DNA from 3 places in the Kitasatospora sp. NPDC057015 genome. Region 2 is predicted to be linked to each of the others. Evidence: riboswitches for the same ligand, from Rfam matches in the RefSeq annotation. Region 2 holds a riboswitch; each other region holds the start of a gene.
The links. Region 2 has a riboswitch for cobalamin ahead of cobN (cobaltochelatase subunit CobN). Riboswitches for the same ligand answer to the same signal wherever they lie in the genome.
Positions count from the first base shown of each region.

Region 1: linked by a shared signal. The riboswitch ahead of ACFTWP_RS19210 (HoxN/HupN/NixA family nickel/cobalt transporter) and the one ahead of cobN (cobaltochelatase subunit CobN) in region 2 are both predicted to bind cobalamin.
Region 3: linked by a shared signal. The riboswitch ahead of metE (5-methyltetrahydropteroyltriglutamate--homocysteine S-methyltransferase) and the one ahead of cobN (cobaltochelatase subunit CobN) in region 2 are both predicted to bind cobalamin.

Region 1 covers NZ_JBHUSG010000018.1:113,884-118,155, reverse strand. The annotation lists gene ACFTWP_RS19220 (helix-turn-helix domain-containing protein) at 1-297, opposite strand, end outside; gene ACFTWP_RS19215 (EamA family transporter) at 415-1,269, shown strand; gene ACFTWP_RS19210 (HoxN/HupN/NixA family nickel/cobalt transporter) at 1,301-2,416, opposite strand; cobalamin riboswitch at 2,444-2,661, opposite strand; gene ACFTWP_RS19205 (ArsR/SmtB family transcription factor) at 2,745-3,140, shown strand; gene ACFTWP_RS19200 (Fpg/Nei family DNA glycosylase) at 3,165-3,974, opposite strand; gene ACFTWP_RS19195 (AAA family ATPase) at 4,078-4,272, opposite strand, start outside.
Region 2 covers NZ_JBHUSG010000022.1:86,596-90,867, forward strand. The annotation lists gene ACFTWP_RS21575 (precorrin-8X methylmutase) at 1-269, opposite strand, end outside; gene cobG (precorrin-3B synthase) at 266-1,546, opposite strand; cobalamin riboswitch at 1,636-1,761, shown strand; gene cobN (cobaltochelatase subunit CobN) at 1,952-4,272, shown strand, end outside.
Region 3 covers NZ_JBHUSG010000001.1:169,578-173,849, forward strand. The annotation lists gene metE (5-methyltetrahydropteroyltriglutamate--homocysteine S-methyltransferase) at 1-2,019, opposite strand, end outside; cobalamin riboswitch at 2,154-2,377, opposite strand; gene ACFTWP_RS00715 (serine protein kinase RIO) at 2,698-3,663, opposite strand; gene ACFTWP_RS00720 (APC family permease) at 4,240-4,272, shown strand, end outside.

The DNA.
Region 1 (4,272 bases), on a different contig from region 2:
GCCCTGCGGGCCGGTCCAGAGCGGGACGGCCTGGTCGGGCGTGACGATCCGCACCGCGGCGCTCTCGTCGTAGTCCAGCAGCCGGGCGACCGAGACCCCGAGCGCGTCGGCCAGCCGCACCACCGTGGCGACGCTGGGATTGGTCCTGACCTGCTCGATCTGCACGATCATCCCGCGACTGACGCCGGCCCGGGCGGCCAGCGCGTCGAGGGTGTGGCCGCGTTCGGCGCGCAGCCGCTTGAGGTTCCGGGCGAGCGCCTGGGAGACGAGATCGGGATCCGGCACGAGATAGTCCAATAAATTGATTCGGCTGGTTCATTCTGCTGTACTACGCTGCGATCCGGACAGGCGTCCGGTCGAATGTACTGCGGAGGCCATCGTGCTGTCCCCCACCACCCCCGCGGCCAGACCGCGGTGAGCGCCCTGCTCGCCCTCACCGCCAGCCTGCTCTGGGGCCTGGCCGACTTCGGCGGCGGCGCCCTGACCAGGAGACTTCCCGCCCTCGCGGTGGTGGTCGCCTCACAGCTGACCGCCGCCGTCGTCCTGGTGGCGGCCGTCCTCGCCACCGGCGGGATCGGCGACGCCACGCCGATGCTCTGGTACGCCGTCGCCGCCGGGGTGATCGGGCCGTTCGCCATGCTGGCCTTCTACCGGGCGCTGGCAATGGGGCCGATGGGGGTGGTGTCACCGCTGGCCACCGTCGGGGTGGCCGTCCCGGTCGGGGTCGGACTCGCACTGGGCGAGCGGCCCGGCCTCGGGCAGGCCGCCGGGATCGCGGTCGCGCTGGCCGGGGTCGTGCTGGCCGCCGGCCCGCAGCGGGGCGGGCCGGCGGCCGGGCCCCGGGTCCTGCTGCTCACCCTGGGCGCCGCGTTCGGCTTCGGCGCCGTGATGGCCCTGGTCGCGCAGGCCTCCGCCGGCGGCGGCCTGCTCCTGACCCTCTGCGTCCAGCGGCTGTGCAACATCGCGGTCGGCGGCGCCGCCCTGGCCCTGACCCTGCGGCGGACCGGCACCGGCACCGGTCTCGGCCGGGAGCTGCGGGGGCGGCTGCCCGCCCTCACCGCCGTGGGCCTGGCCGACGTGGCGGCGAACGGCGCCTACGCGACGGCCTCGCACAGCGGGTCGGCGGCCGCGGCGGCCGTGCTGGCCTCGCTCTACCCCGTCGTCACCGCGCTGATGGCACGCGGTGTGCTCGACGAGCGGCTGCGCCGGATACAGGTGCTCGGTGCGGGCCTGGCGGTGGCCGGGACCCTGCTGCTCGCCGCCGCCTGAACCACCGGTCCGCCCGGCCGGGCAAACCCGCTCACGGCGCGGCGGCCCAGCGCTGCTCCACCCTGCCCAGCCGCCAGTAGGCGACGGCCGCCGCCCAGACCACCACGAAGAGCCCGACGATCACATAGCCCACGTTGTCGAGCGAGAGGCCGGCGATCCAGCCGCTGACCGGATCGGTCAGGTCCAGCTTCTCGTGCAGCACGCTGACCAGCTCGATCGTGCCGATGATGAAGGCGACCGCGATCGACAGCCCGGTGATGGTCAGGTTGTAGTACACCTTGCGCACCGGGTTGGAGAAGGCCCACTGGTAGGCGAAGTTCATGAAGGTCCCGTCCAGCGTGTCGAACAGGCTCATCCCCGCCGCGAACAGCAGCGGCAGGCAGACGATCGCGTACCAGGGCAGCCCGGCGGCCGCGCCGCTGCCCGCCATCACCATCAGGGTCACCTCGGTCGCCGTGTCGAAGCCGAGCCCGAGCACCATCCCGACCGGGAACATCTGCCCGGGCCGGGTGATCGAACGGGTGGCCCGGTTCAGCACCCGGTTGAACAGGCCGCGGGAGTTCAGGTGCCCCTCCAGCTCCGCCTCGTCGAACCGACCGGCCCGCATCGCCCGGAAGACCCGCAGGATGCCGAACAGCGCCGCCAGGTTCAGCGCGCCGATCAGGTACAGGAAGGCCCCCGAGGCACTGGTGCCCAGCACGCCGAGCCACTGGTGGGCCGTCGAGTCCTCGTCCATCAGGGTGTTCGCCAGCTGCGCGCCGCCCGCCACCAGCGCCGCCATCAGGACGACCATGGAGGAGTGGCCCAGGGCGAACCAGAAGCCCACCGACACCGGCCGCCGGCCGTCCGCCATCAGCTTGCGGGTGGTGTTGTCGATCACGGCGATGTGGTCCGCGTCGAAGGCGTGGCGCATCCCCAGCGTGTACGCGGTGATGCCCAGGCCGACCCCGAAGACCTGGGTGCCGACCGCGTACTCGTGCGGTGCCACCAGGAAGAAGAGCGTCCCGAACGCCGCCACGTGCATCGCCAGGATCACCGCCATCAGCCCGGCCGTGCGGACGGTGTCCTCGCGCCGCCAGCGGAAGGCCGGCAGGGCGGGGGCGGTGGGCGGCGCGGCCGGGGCGGCACCGATTTCGGGCAGGGTCATGCGGTCACGCTCCAGCACCTCGTGGATCACTTCGTGAGATGCCGTGGCCGGTCTCCTGGCTGACGGGTCGAACGCTCCCGCGCCGGCCTTCCCGGACGCCTGGACGTCCAGTGACCACCCGCCCCGGTCAGGGGGCGGGACATGGCGCGGATGCTTCCCGATCACAGTGGCGAGGGCCGCTCCGGTCTGGGACCTCTGAAGGTCCGTCACCGGTCTTCCCGAACACCACGGCGGGCCACACCGTACGGGGCGTCAGGTCGTCCATGCAAGGCTGCGCACCTGCGCAGGTGTTCAGGATCACACCCCGTGGGCTGCGAGAATGGCCCGCATGCATCTCGTACCGGCCGAGCGCGCGGACCACCGGACCATCGACGGCCACCGGGTCTGCGAGGCCATCGCGGCGATCGGCGACCCCGCCCGGGTGCGCGCCCGGGCCGAACGCTTCGCCCTGCTCGCCGACCCGGGACGCCTCGCCCTGCTGCTCGCCCTGCACCGGGCCGGCCCGCTCGCCGTCAGCGACCTCGCGGTCGCCACCGGCATGCGCGACCCGGCCGTCTCCCAGGCGCTGCGGCTGCTGCGCACCGCCGCCGTGGTGGCCGGCGACAGGGACGGCCGGGTGGTGCGCTACCGGATCGTCGACGAGGACCTCGGCCCGCTGCTGGCCCACTGCGCGGCGGACGACCATGCCGAGCCGCAGCCGCACGAGGTGACCGCCCCCGCGTGACCGCCCGCGCCGGGTGACGGCCGGTCAGACCCGCTGGCAGCTCGGGCACCAGAAGAGGTTGCGGGCCGCGTGCTCCTCGGTGCGGACGGCCGTGCCGCAGACCAGGCAGGGCATCGCCGCACGGCGGTAGACGTAGACCTCGCCGCCGTGGTCGTCGACCCGCGGCGGGCGGTTCATCGCCTCGGGGGTGTGCTCGGGGCGGACGGTGTCGATCCGGCCCGCGTCCACCCCCTCCTGCATCAGGGTGACCAGGTCGGCCCAGATGGCGTCCCACTGCGCACGCGTCAGGTCGCGGCCGGCCCGGTGCGGGCTGATGCCGAGCCGGAAGAGCACCTCGGCGCGGTAGACGTTGCCGACGCCCGCCAGCACCTTCTGGTCCATCAGCAGGGCCGCGACCGTCGTCCGGCTGGCGGAGATCCGCCGCCAGGCCAGCACCGGGTCGGCGTCCGCGCGCAGCGGGTCCGGCCCCAGCCGGGCGGCGACGGCCGCCTTCTCGCCCGGGGTGAGCAGCTCGCAGGTGGTGGGGCCGCGCAGGTCGGCGTACGCGTCGTCGTTCTCCAGCCGCAGCCGCACCAGGCCGACCGCCCGCGGGGCCGGGCCCTCGCCGAAGGTGAAGCCGCCGTACAGGCCGAGGTGGACGTGCAGCCAGGCGCCCTCCTCGAACCCGAGGAAGAGGTGCTTGCCGGTGGCCTCGGCCGAGACGAGTGCCTGGCCGTCGATCAGCTCGGCGCCGTCGGCGAAGCGCCCCTGCGGGCTGGAGACCCGGACGGGGCGGTCGCCGAAGGCCTGGAAGTTCTGGGCGGCCAGGCGGTGGATGATGTGGCCTTCGGGCACGGAACGGCTCCCCCGGTGGATCAGCAGGACGGGTCCATCATCCCAGCCGGCACTGACAGCCCGGTGTGGCGGCGATCGGCGGGCGGCGGCGGGAAGGCCCTGGTCAGCGTACGGGGCGCCCGAGCAGGCGGGCCAGGATGACCTGGTCCAGGGCGGCGGCGGTGGCGCCGACGTCCAGTTGGGAGTTGTCGATGATCGGCAGCCCGGAGTTGTACCAGCCGGCCATCCGGCCGTGGATCCGGGCGACCTCCTCGTCGCTGAGGCGCCGATTGCCGCTGCGGCGGGCGTTGCGGGCGAG
Region 2 (4,272 bases):
GCCGGCAGCCGCTTGCGGGTCACCCCGCTGGCGACCATCGACACGTCGCAGAGGATCGGTGCGCCGGCGCGCAGCGCCCGGCGGGCGTCGGCCACCACGCCGGGCGACCAGAGCAGGTCCTCGACCAGGTCGGTCATGCCGCAGGCGTGGATCATGCGCACCGCGACCTGCGAGACGTCGGCGGGCAGGCCCGCCAGGTCGGCCTCGGCCCGGATGGTGGCAAAGGACTCGCGGTAGATCGCCGCCCCGTCCTTCTCGTACTCGATCACTTGGTCCTCCGGGCCCGGGCCACTGCGTCGGCCATCTGTTGCGTTGTCGTTGCTTGGTAGGTGGGTGCGGCGTCGGGGCGGCGGACGGCCACCCGGTACCCGTCCGGTGTGGCGAGGGCGTCCACCCACGTGCCGGCCGGGTGCCCGCACCGCCGCTCGCAGCCCGACCAGTGCACGGGCAGCAGCCGCCCGGCGGCCGGGTCGGCGCCGGCCAGCGCGCGGGCCGCGTCGCCGCGGACGTCCGCCAGGGACTTGGCGCAGCCGGGGGTCCCGGTGCAGGCCATGGCGAGTTCCCACGGGGAGTGCGGGTCGAGGCCGAGGCCGGCGGCCGTCAGCCGGCCGGTCCACGTCCGCGCCAGCTCCGGGGTGAGGCCCGGGACGACGGCACCGCGCCAGGGGGTCACCCGCAGTTCGCCTGCGCCGTCGGCGGCGGCCTCCGCCAGCAGCCGCCACTGCGCGACGCCGGCGCGGCCGAAGGGCAGGCCCGCCGAGAGCCCGTGGCGGCCGTCCGGGCCGGCCACCGGGCCCGCCTGCGGCAGCGCGCCGGACAGGACGGGCAGGGCGACGGCGGGCGAGCCGGGCGGGGTGAGCCGGGCGCCGTCCGGGTCGGCCTCGCGGATCCGCCAGGCCTGGGCGCCGGTCTCCCGCAGCAGGGTGAGGAAGTCCTGAGCCGCGCGCAGTGCCTCGGCGACGGCGCGCACCGCCGGTACGCGCAGGGCGGTGGTGGCACGCCCGAGGCGCAGGAGTGCCCGGTCGGCGGGGGTTGCGATCAATGTCACATCGGCGTCGAGGCCGGCGACGTCGCCCCGGCCGTCGTCGAGGGCGAACAGGAACCGGCCGGAGAGGGCGGTGGACCACTCGGCGGCGCACAGTGCGGCGTCCAGCTCGCGGGCCCAAGTGGTCACGTCCGCATGCCCGTTGCCGTCGATCCCGGCGAGCGGTGAGGCCACGATGTTGCGTATCCGCTCGTGCCGGTCGGAGGGCAGCAGGCCGGCGGCGCGCAGCCGGCCGCCGAGCTCGGCCCCGCAGCCCTCGGGCAGGCCCCGCAGTTGGACGTTCCCCCGCGAGGTGGTCTCCAGGTGCCCGTCCCCGAGCTCCTCGGCGGCGGCGGCCAGCGCGAGCACCTGACGGCTCGTCAGCAGGCCGCCGGGCAGCCTGACTCGGGCGAGCGCGCCGTCGTCGGCCGTATGTAGACGAAGGGCCCCCGGGCACGCGTCCTCGCGTGCCCGGTCGGGCACGCCGGGGCCCGGGGCGACGGGGTCGGGTGTGGGTGACATGGCGGCGAGCATACCCAGGATCCGGCCGGGGACTCTGTCCCGTGGATCACCCTCAGCGCCTACTATGCTCGCGGGCGGATCCTTCGGGGTCCGCTCACGCCAGAGACGGCGCAAAGGGGAGGAAACCGGTGCAAACCCGGTGCGGTCCCGCCACTGTGACCACGGTTCATCGGCCGTGGGAGCCAGGAACTCCTGCCGTCCCGATTCCCCCGCGCTCCGGCCGGGGGTCCCCCACGGGGCGCGGACCCCGAGGAAGGCTCGACCTATGCGCTGCCGCATGCCTGCGCCCGGGCTCACGCCCGCGCCGGACGCCGTGCCCCCGCCCGTGCCGTCGTCCGGGCGCACGCCCGCGCTGACGCCCACGCTCATGCCCCTGCCCGCCATCGAGGCCGGGAGGGCCTTCGCATGATCCTGCTTCTGTCGACCTCCGACACCGACCTGCTGAGTGCCCGGGCGAGCGAGGGCCCGGTCGGGTACCGCCTCGGCAACCCGGCCCGCCTCACCGCCGAGGACCTCCCGGCGCTGGTGGAGGGCACCGACCTGGTGGTCGTCCGGCTGCTCGGCGGGCGCCGGGCCTGGCAGGAGGGCCTGGACGCGCTGCTGGCCGGCCCCCGCCCGGTGATCGTGCTGACCGGCGAGCAGGCCCCCGACGCCCAGCTGATGGAGCTGTCCACCGTTCCCGCCGGCATCGCCGCCGAGGCGCACGCCTACCTCGCGCACGGCGGCCCGGCGAACCTCGCCGAGCTCGGCGCCTTCCTCTCCGACACCGTGCTGCTGACCGGCCACGGCTTCGCCGCCCCCGCCTCCGCGCCCGAGTGGGGCCCGCTGGAGCGCACCGCGACGGCGGAGAACGCCGACGGCCCGGTGATCGCGGTGCTCTACTACCGCGCCCACCACATGAGCGGCAACACCGCCTTCGTCGAGACGCTCTGCCGGGCGATCGAGGACAAGGGCGCCCGCCCGCGCCCGCTGTACTGCTCCTCGCTGCGCGGCGCCGAGCCCGAGCTGCTGGCCGAGCTGGCGCAGGCCGACGCGATCATCACCACCGTCCTCGCGGCCGGCGGCACCCGCCCCGCCGACGCCTCCGCCGGCGGCGACGAGGAGGCCTGGGACGCGGGCGCGCTGGCCGCCCTCGACCGCCCGATCCTCCAGGCGCTCTGCCTGACCTGGTCGCGCGCCGCCTGGGAGGCCAGCGACGACGGCCTCTCCCCGCTGGACACCGCCACCCAGGTCGCCGTCCCCGAGTTCGACGGCCGCCTGATCACCGTCCCGTTCTCCTTCAAGGAGCTGGACGAGGACGGCCTGACCGTCTACGCGGCCGACCCCGAGCGGGCCGCCCGGGTCGCCGGCATCGCGGTACGGCACGCCCGGCTGCGGTACATCCCGGCCGCCGAGCGGCGGCTCGCCCTGGTGCTCTCCGCGTACCCGACCAAGCACGCCCGGGTGGGCAACGCCGTCGGCCTGGACACCCCGGCCAGCGCGGTGCGCCTGCTGACCCGGCTGCGTGCGGAGGGCATGGACCTCGGGCCGCTGGACGGGCCGGACGCGCTGCCGGGCCTGGCGCCCCGGCCCGACGGCCCGGAGGCGGGCGGGCGATCTGCGCTGAACGACACCCACGAGGGCGACGCGCTGATCCACGCCCTGATCGCGGCCGGCGGCTACGACCAGGACTGGCTGACCGAGGACCAGCTCGCCCGCAACCCGGTGCGGATCCCGGCCGCCGACTACCGCCGCTGGTACGCCGAGCTGCCCGCGGGCCTGCGCGAGGAGGTCGAGCGGCACTGGGGGCCGGCGCCCGGCGAGCTGTACGTGGACCGCAGCGTCAACCCGGACGGCGACATCGTGCTCGCCGCCCTGCGGGCCGGGAACCTGCTGGTGCTGATCCAGCCGCCGCGCGGCTTCGGCGAGAACCCGGTGGCGATCTACCACGACCCCGACCTGCCGCCCTCGCACCACTACCTGGCCGCCTACCGCTGGATCGCGGCCGCCCAGGAGGACGGCGGCTTCGGCGCCGACGCGGTCGTCCACCTCGGCAAGCACGGCAACCTGGAGTGGCTGCCCGGCAAGACCGCCGCGCTGTCCGCGGAGTGCGGACCGGACGCGGCGCTCGGCGACCTGCCGCTGGTCTACCCCTTCCTGGTGAACGACCCGGGCGAGGGCACCCAGGCCAAGCGCCGGGCGCACGCCACCCTGGTCGACCACCTGGTGCCGCCGATGGCCCGGGCCGAGAGCTACGGCGACATCGCGCGGCTGGAGCAGCTGCTCGACGAGCACGCCAACATCGCCGCGATGGACCCGGCGAAGCTGCCGGCCGTCCGGGCCCAGATCTGGACGCTGATCCAGGCCGCCCGCCTCGACCACGACCTCGGGCTCGCCGAGCGGCCGGAGGACGACGGCTTCGACGACTTCCTGCTGCACGTGGACGGCTGGCTCTGCGAGGTGAAGGACGCCCAGATCCGGGACGGCCTGCACGTGCTGGGCCAGGCCCCGGTCGGCGTCGACCGGGTCAACATCGTGCTCGCCATCCTGCGGGCCCGGCAGATCTGGGGCGGCGTGGCCGCGCTGCCCGGCCTGCGCGAGGCGCTCGGCCTGGACGAGTCCGCGCCCACGCTCGGCGCGGCCGACGCCGCCGAGGCGAAGGCCCGCGAGCTGGTCGAGGCGATGGAGGCCGAGGACTGGGCTCCGGAGGCGGTCGAGAAGGTCGCGGCCGGTCTGCCGCCGGCCGT
Region 3 (4,272 bases), on a different contig from region 2:
CATGATCGCGCCGAACTCGGCGTAGCACATGTGGGTGTGGACCTGGGTGTCCGCCCGGACCCCCGAGGTGGTGAGCCGGAACGACTCCGTGGCCCACGCCAGGTACGCCGGCCGGCCGGCGGCCCGCAGCGGCAGGGTCTCGCGCAGGGCCGGCTCGTCGACCTGGACGACGGCGGCGCCGGCGGCCTCCAGGTCGACGACCTCGTCGCGCAGGGCGAGGGCGACCTGACGGGCGGTGTCGGCGAGCGGCTGGTCGTCGCGGACGAAGGACCAGGCGAGCATGGTGACCGGGCCGGTGAGCATGCCCTTGACCGGCCTGTCGGTGAGGTCCTGCGCGTAGCGGAACCAGTCGACGGTCATCGGGTGCGGGCGGGAGACGTCGCCGGCCAGGACCGGCGGGCGGACGTAGCGGGTGCCGTAGGACTGCACCCAACCGTGCTGGGTGGCCAGGTACCCGGTGAGCTGCTCGGCGAAGTACTGGACCATGTCGTTGCGCTCGGGCTCGCCGTGCACCAGGACGTCGAGCCCGGCCTTCTCCTGATAGGCGATCACCTCGCGGACCTCGGCGCGCATCAGGTCCTGGTAGGCGGCCTGGTCGATCCGGCCGGCGCGCAGGTCGGCGCGGGCGACCCGCAGGTCGGCCGTCTGCGGGAAGGAGCCGATGGTGGTGGTGGGCAGCAGGGGCAGGCCGAGGCGGGCGCGCTGGGCCTCGGCGCGCTCGGGGTAGGCCTGCGCGCGGCGGGCGTCCCCGGGGGTGGTGGCGGCGGCCCTGGCACGGACGACCGGGTCGCGGGTGAGCGCCGAGGCGGCGCGGGAGGCCAGGTCGGCCCGGTTGGCGGCGAGTTCGGGGAGAATCGCGTGGGTGCCCTCGCGCAGGCCCCGCGCCAGGGTGGTGATCTCCTCGGTCTTCTGACGGGCGAAGGCCAGCCAGCGGGCGACCTGCGGGTCGAGGTCGCGCTCGGCGCCCGCGTCGAGCGGGACGTGCAGCAGGGAGCAGGACGGCGCGACGTCCACCCGCTCGGCCAGGCCCAGGAGGGTGGCCAGGGTGGAGAGGGACTTCGCCAGGTCGTTGATCCAGATGTTGCGGCCGTCCACCACACCGGCCACCAGGCGCTTGCCGGGCAGTCCGCCGACGGCGGCGAGGTCGTCGAGGTTGCCCGCGGCCGGTCCGGTGAAGTCCAGGCCCACCCCCTCGATCGGGGCCCCGGCGAGGACCTTCAGCGCCTCGCCGGCCCGGTCGAAGTAGGTCGCGACGAGGATGCTCGGCCGTTCGGTGAGGGCGCCGAGATCGCGGTAGACCCGCTCGGCGGCGTTCAGTTCGGCCGGGGTGCGGTCCTGCACCAGGGCTGGCTCGTCCAGTTGCACCCACTCGGCGCCGGCGGCGCGCAGGTCCGCGAGCAGCTCGGCGTAGACGGGCAGCAGCCGGTCGAGCAGGGTGATGGGTTGGAAGTCGGCGGCCGCTTCGGGCGCGGGCTTGGCCAGCAGCAGGTAGGTCAGCGGGCCCACCAGCACCGGACGGGCGGCGCGGTGGCCGAGCAGGAGCGCCTCGCGCAGTTCGGAGACCGCCTTCGCGGAGTTCGCCGCGAACACCGTGTCCGGGCCCACCTCGGGCACCAGGTAGTGGTAGTTGGTGTCGAACCACTTGGTCATCTCCAGCGGGGCCGCGTCCTGGGTGCCGCGGGCCATCGCGAAGTAGCCGTCCAGCGGGTCGGCGGCCACCGCGGCCCGGTGGCGCGGCGGGATCGCGCCCACGGCCACGGTGGTGTCCAGCACGTGGTCGTAGAGCGAGAAGTCGCCGGTGGGCACCTCGGTGACGCCGGCCTCCGCCAGCTGCCGCCAGTTCTCGCGGCGCAGTCCGGCGGCGGTGGCCCGCAGGGACTCGGCGTCGACGCGGCCGGCCCAGTACCCCTCGATCGCCTTCTTCAGCTCCCGGTTCGGGCCCTGCCTCGGGTAGCCGTACACGGTGGCCTGCACGGTGACCTGCGGGATGGCCTGCGGGGTGGTGGAACTCGATGACACGGAACTCTCCTTCGCGAGTCGCGTTGCGATCCCGGGAGAGCACGAGGACGAGAGAGCACGACAGGGGGCGTGGCACCAGGATGTGCCCGCCCGCTCCGCCGACCTGCCCGCGAGGTCACCGAGATCACCGCGTGCGGTCGCACACGGGCAGTGGCAGGTCTTCGGACTCGTGGGCACGCCGGGCCTGTCGGCCTCCGACACCTACTGGCCGTCGCTTCCCGGGCCCCTACGGGGCTCAGTGCATGTGACGGCGGTCGTTCCCACTCACCGCTGCGGGGCAGTCCCGGATTCACACCGGGTTCCCTCTTGCGACGCGCCTGCCTGGCTGGCAGGGCGAACCGACTGCGAGGCACAGCCTAGGCCGATCCGGACGGTCCTGTCGGCGATTGTCCGGATGGCGGATGGCGGCGTGGACCCGCAGCCCGCCGTCGGCCGGGATCCCGGCGCCGCGGACGACCCACGGACCGGGCCGTACGCGGGCCCGGTCCGTGGGCGCGTGCGCCGGCTCCCCGCCGGCTCCCCGCCGAGGTCGAGGCCGGAGCAGCGGCCGGGCGACGACGACGGGGTGGCGGGGGGCGGGGAGCGGGCGGACCGTCCGCGTGCCCCTCCGCGCCGAGGGACTCCCCTCCGCGCCGAGGGACTCCCCTCCGCGCCGAGGGACTCCCCGGCGCGCGGCGGCTACCTCAGGCGCGCGTCGGCGGCGAGCTCCTCGACCAGCTCCTGCACGCGCTCCTCGGACAGGCCCCGGGACGCGAACCAGGCGCCGACGTTGCGCACGTCCCGTTCCAGGAAGGAGCGCCCGCGCGGGTTGGCGACGACGTCCACGATCTGCGGCACGTCGATGATCACCAAGCGCCCGCGGTGGACGAGGATGTTGTAGGCCGACAGGTCGCCGTGTGCGTAGCCGCCGACCGCGAGCAGCGACAGGCTGCGGCCGAGCTGCTCCCAGAGATCGTCGATGTCGGCTTCCTCCGCCCGCAGTTGGGCGAGTCGGGGCGCTGCCGTGCCGTCGGCGTCACCGACGAACTCCATCAGGATCTCGGTCCCGGTGATCTGCACCGGGTACGGGACGGCCACCCCGGCCGACCAGAGCCGGCACAGCGCGCCGAACTCGGCCGCCGCCCACTGCCCGGCGATGGCCTCCTTGCCGAACGCCGTGCGCTTGGCCATCGCCCGGCTGATCCGGGACTCCTTGTGCTGGCGGCCCTCCAGGTAGCCCGAGTCGCGGTGGAACATCCGGTGCTGGGAGTCCCGGTAGCGCTTGGCCGCCATCAGGGTGCGCCGCTCGGTGCCCGGCACGCGGCGCTCCAGCAGGAAGACGTCGGCCTCCTTGCCGGTCTTCACGATGCCGAGTTCGGTGTCCACGGCCGCCAGTTCGGTCACCACCCACGCGGGGCGCGGCTCGGGCCCCTTCTCGGTGGGGGTGGACTTGTCCCAGGTGGACCAGCGGTCGCCCTCGGCGGGGCCGTCGGTCACCGGGGCGGGAGAGGCGAGGTCGTCCGGGTCCACGGGGAACCCGTCCCCCTCGGAGGGGAGGTACTCGCCCTCGAAGTCGTCGAACCGGTCGGACCGTCGGCCGCGCCGGGCCCCGCCCTTGGGACGGATACGGGAGAAGGAATCGCTGTCGGCAAAGCGCTCACGCACTGCGGTGGCTCCTGAGGAGTGGCCCACCGGGGTGCGTCCGATACGACGCGCTGTCAGCCGGTGGGGAGATGACGAACGAGGAGGGCGTATGGCGCGCACACGAAGGCGCGCCGCGACAGGGCGGCAACCATCCGGACACACCTCCTCGACGTCAGGTCCTGGCGCGGAGATCCGCGAGGACGTCAGTACCCTAGCCGCTCCCTCCCGCGGCGCAACCGAATTTCCGCCGCCGAGTCCCACCGGCCCCGGTCCGGCGGTCCGGGCCGCGCACCGGGGCGACGAACGACCCCGGGGCTCTGCTCTCCGTCCACCCGCACGCGGACGCGGCCCGACGCGACGGGTGGCCCGGCCGACCGCGAAACCACTCTGTCAAAGGCGACACGGAACGCTTGGCACAGTGATCGATTGCGGCGCCGCCCCGCAGGCCGGAGACTCCTAGAGCTCCGCCGGGCCGGGTACGGGGGCGCTCTCCGGGCCCGTCCGGTCGCCACCGCCGACCCCTACGGCGCCGCACGGCGGCCGACCCCGGTGATCCGGCTCCCCCACGATCCGCGCGCCGACGACCCCGAGGTGACCATGACGGCCTTTCCGGTGGACCCCGCCCCGACC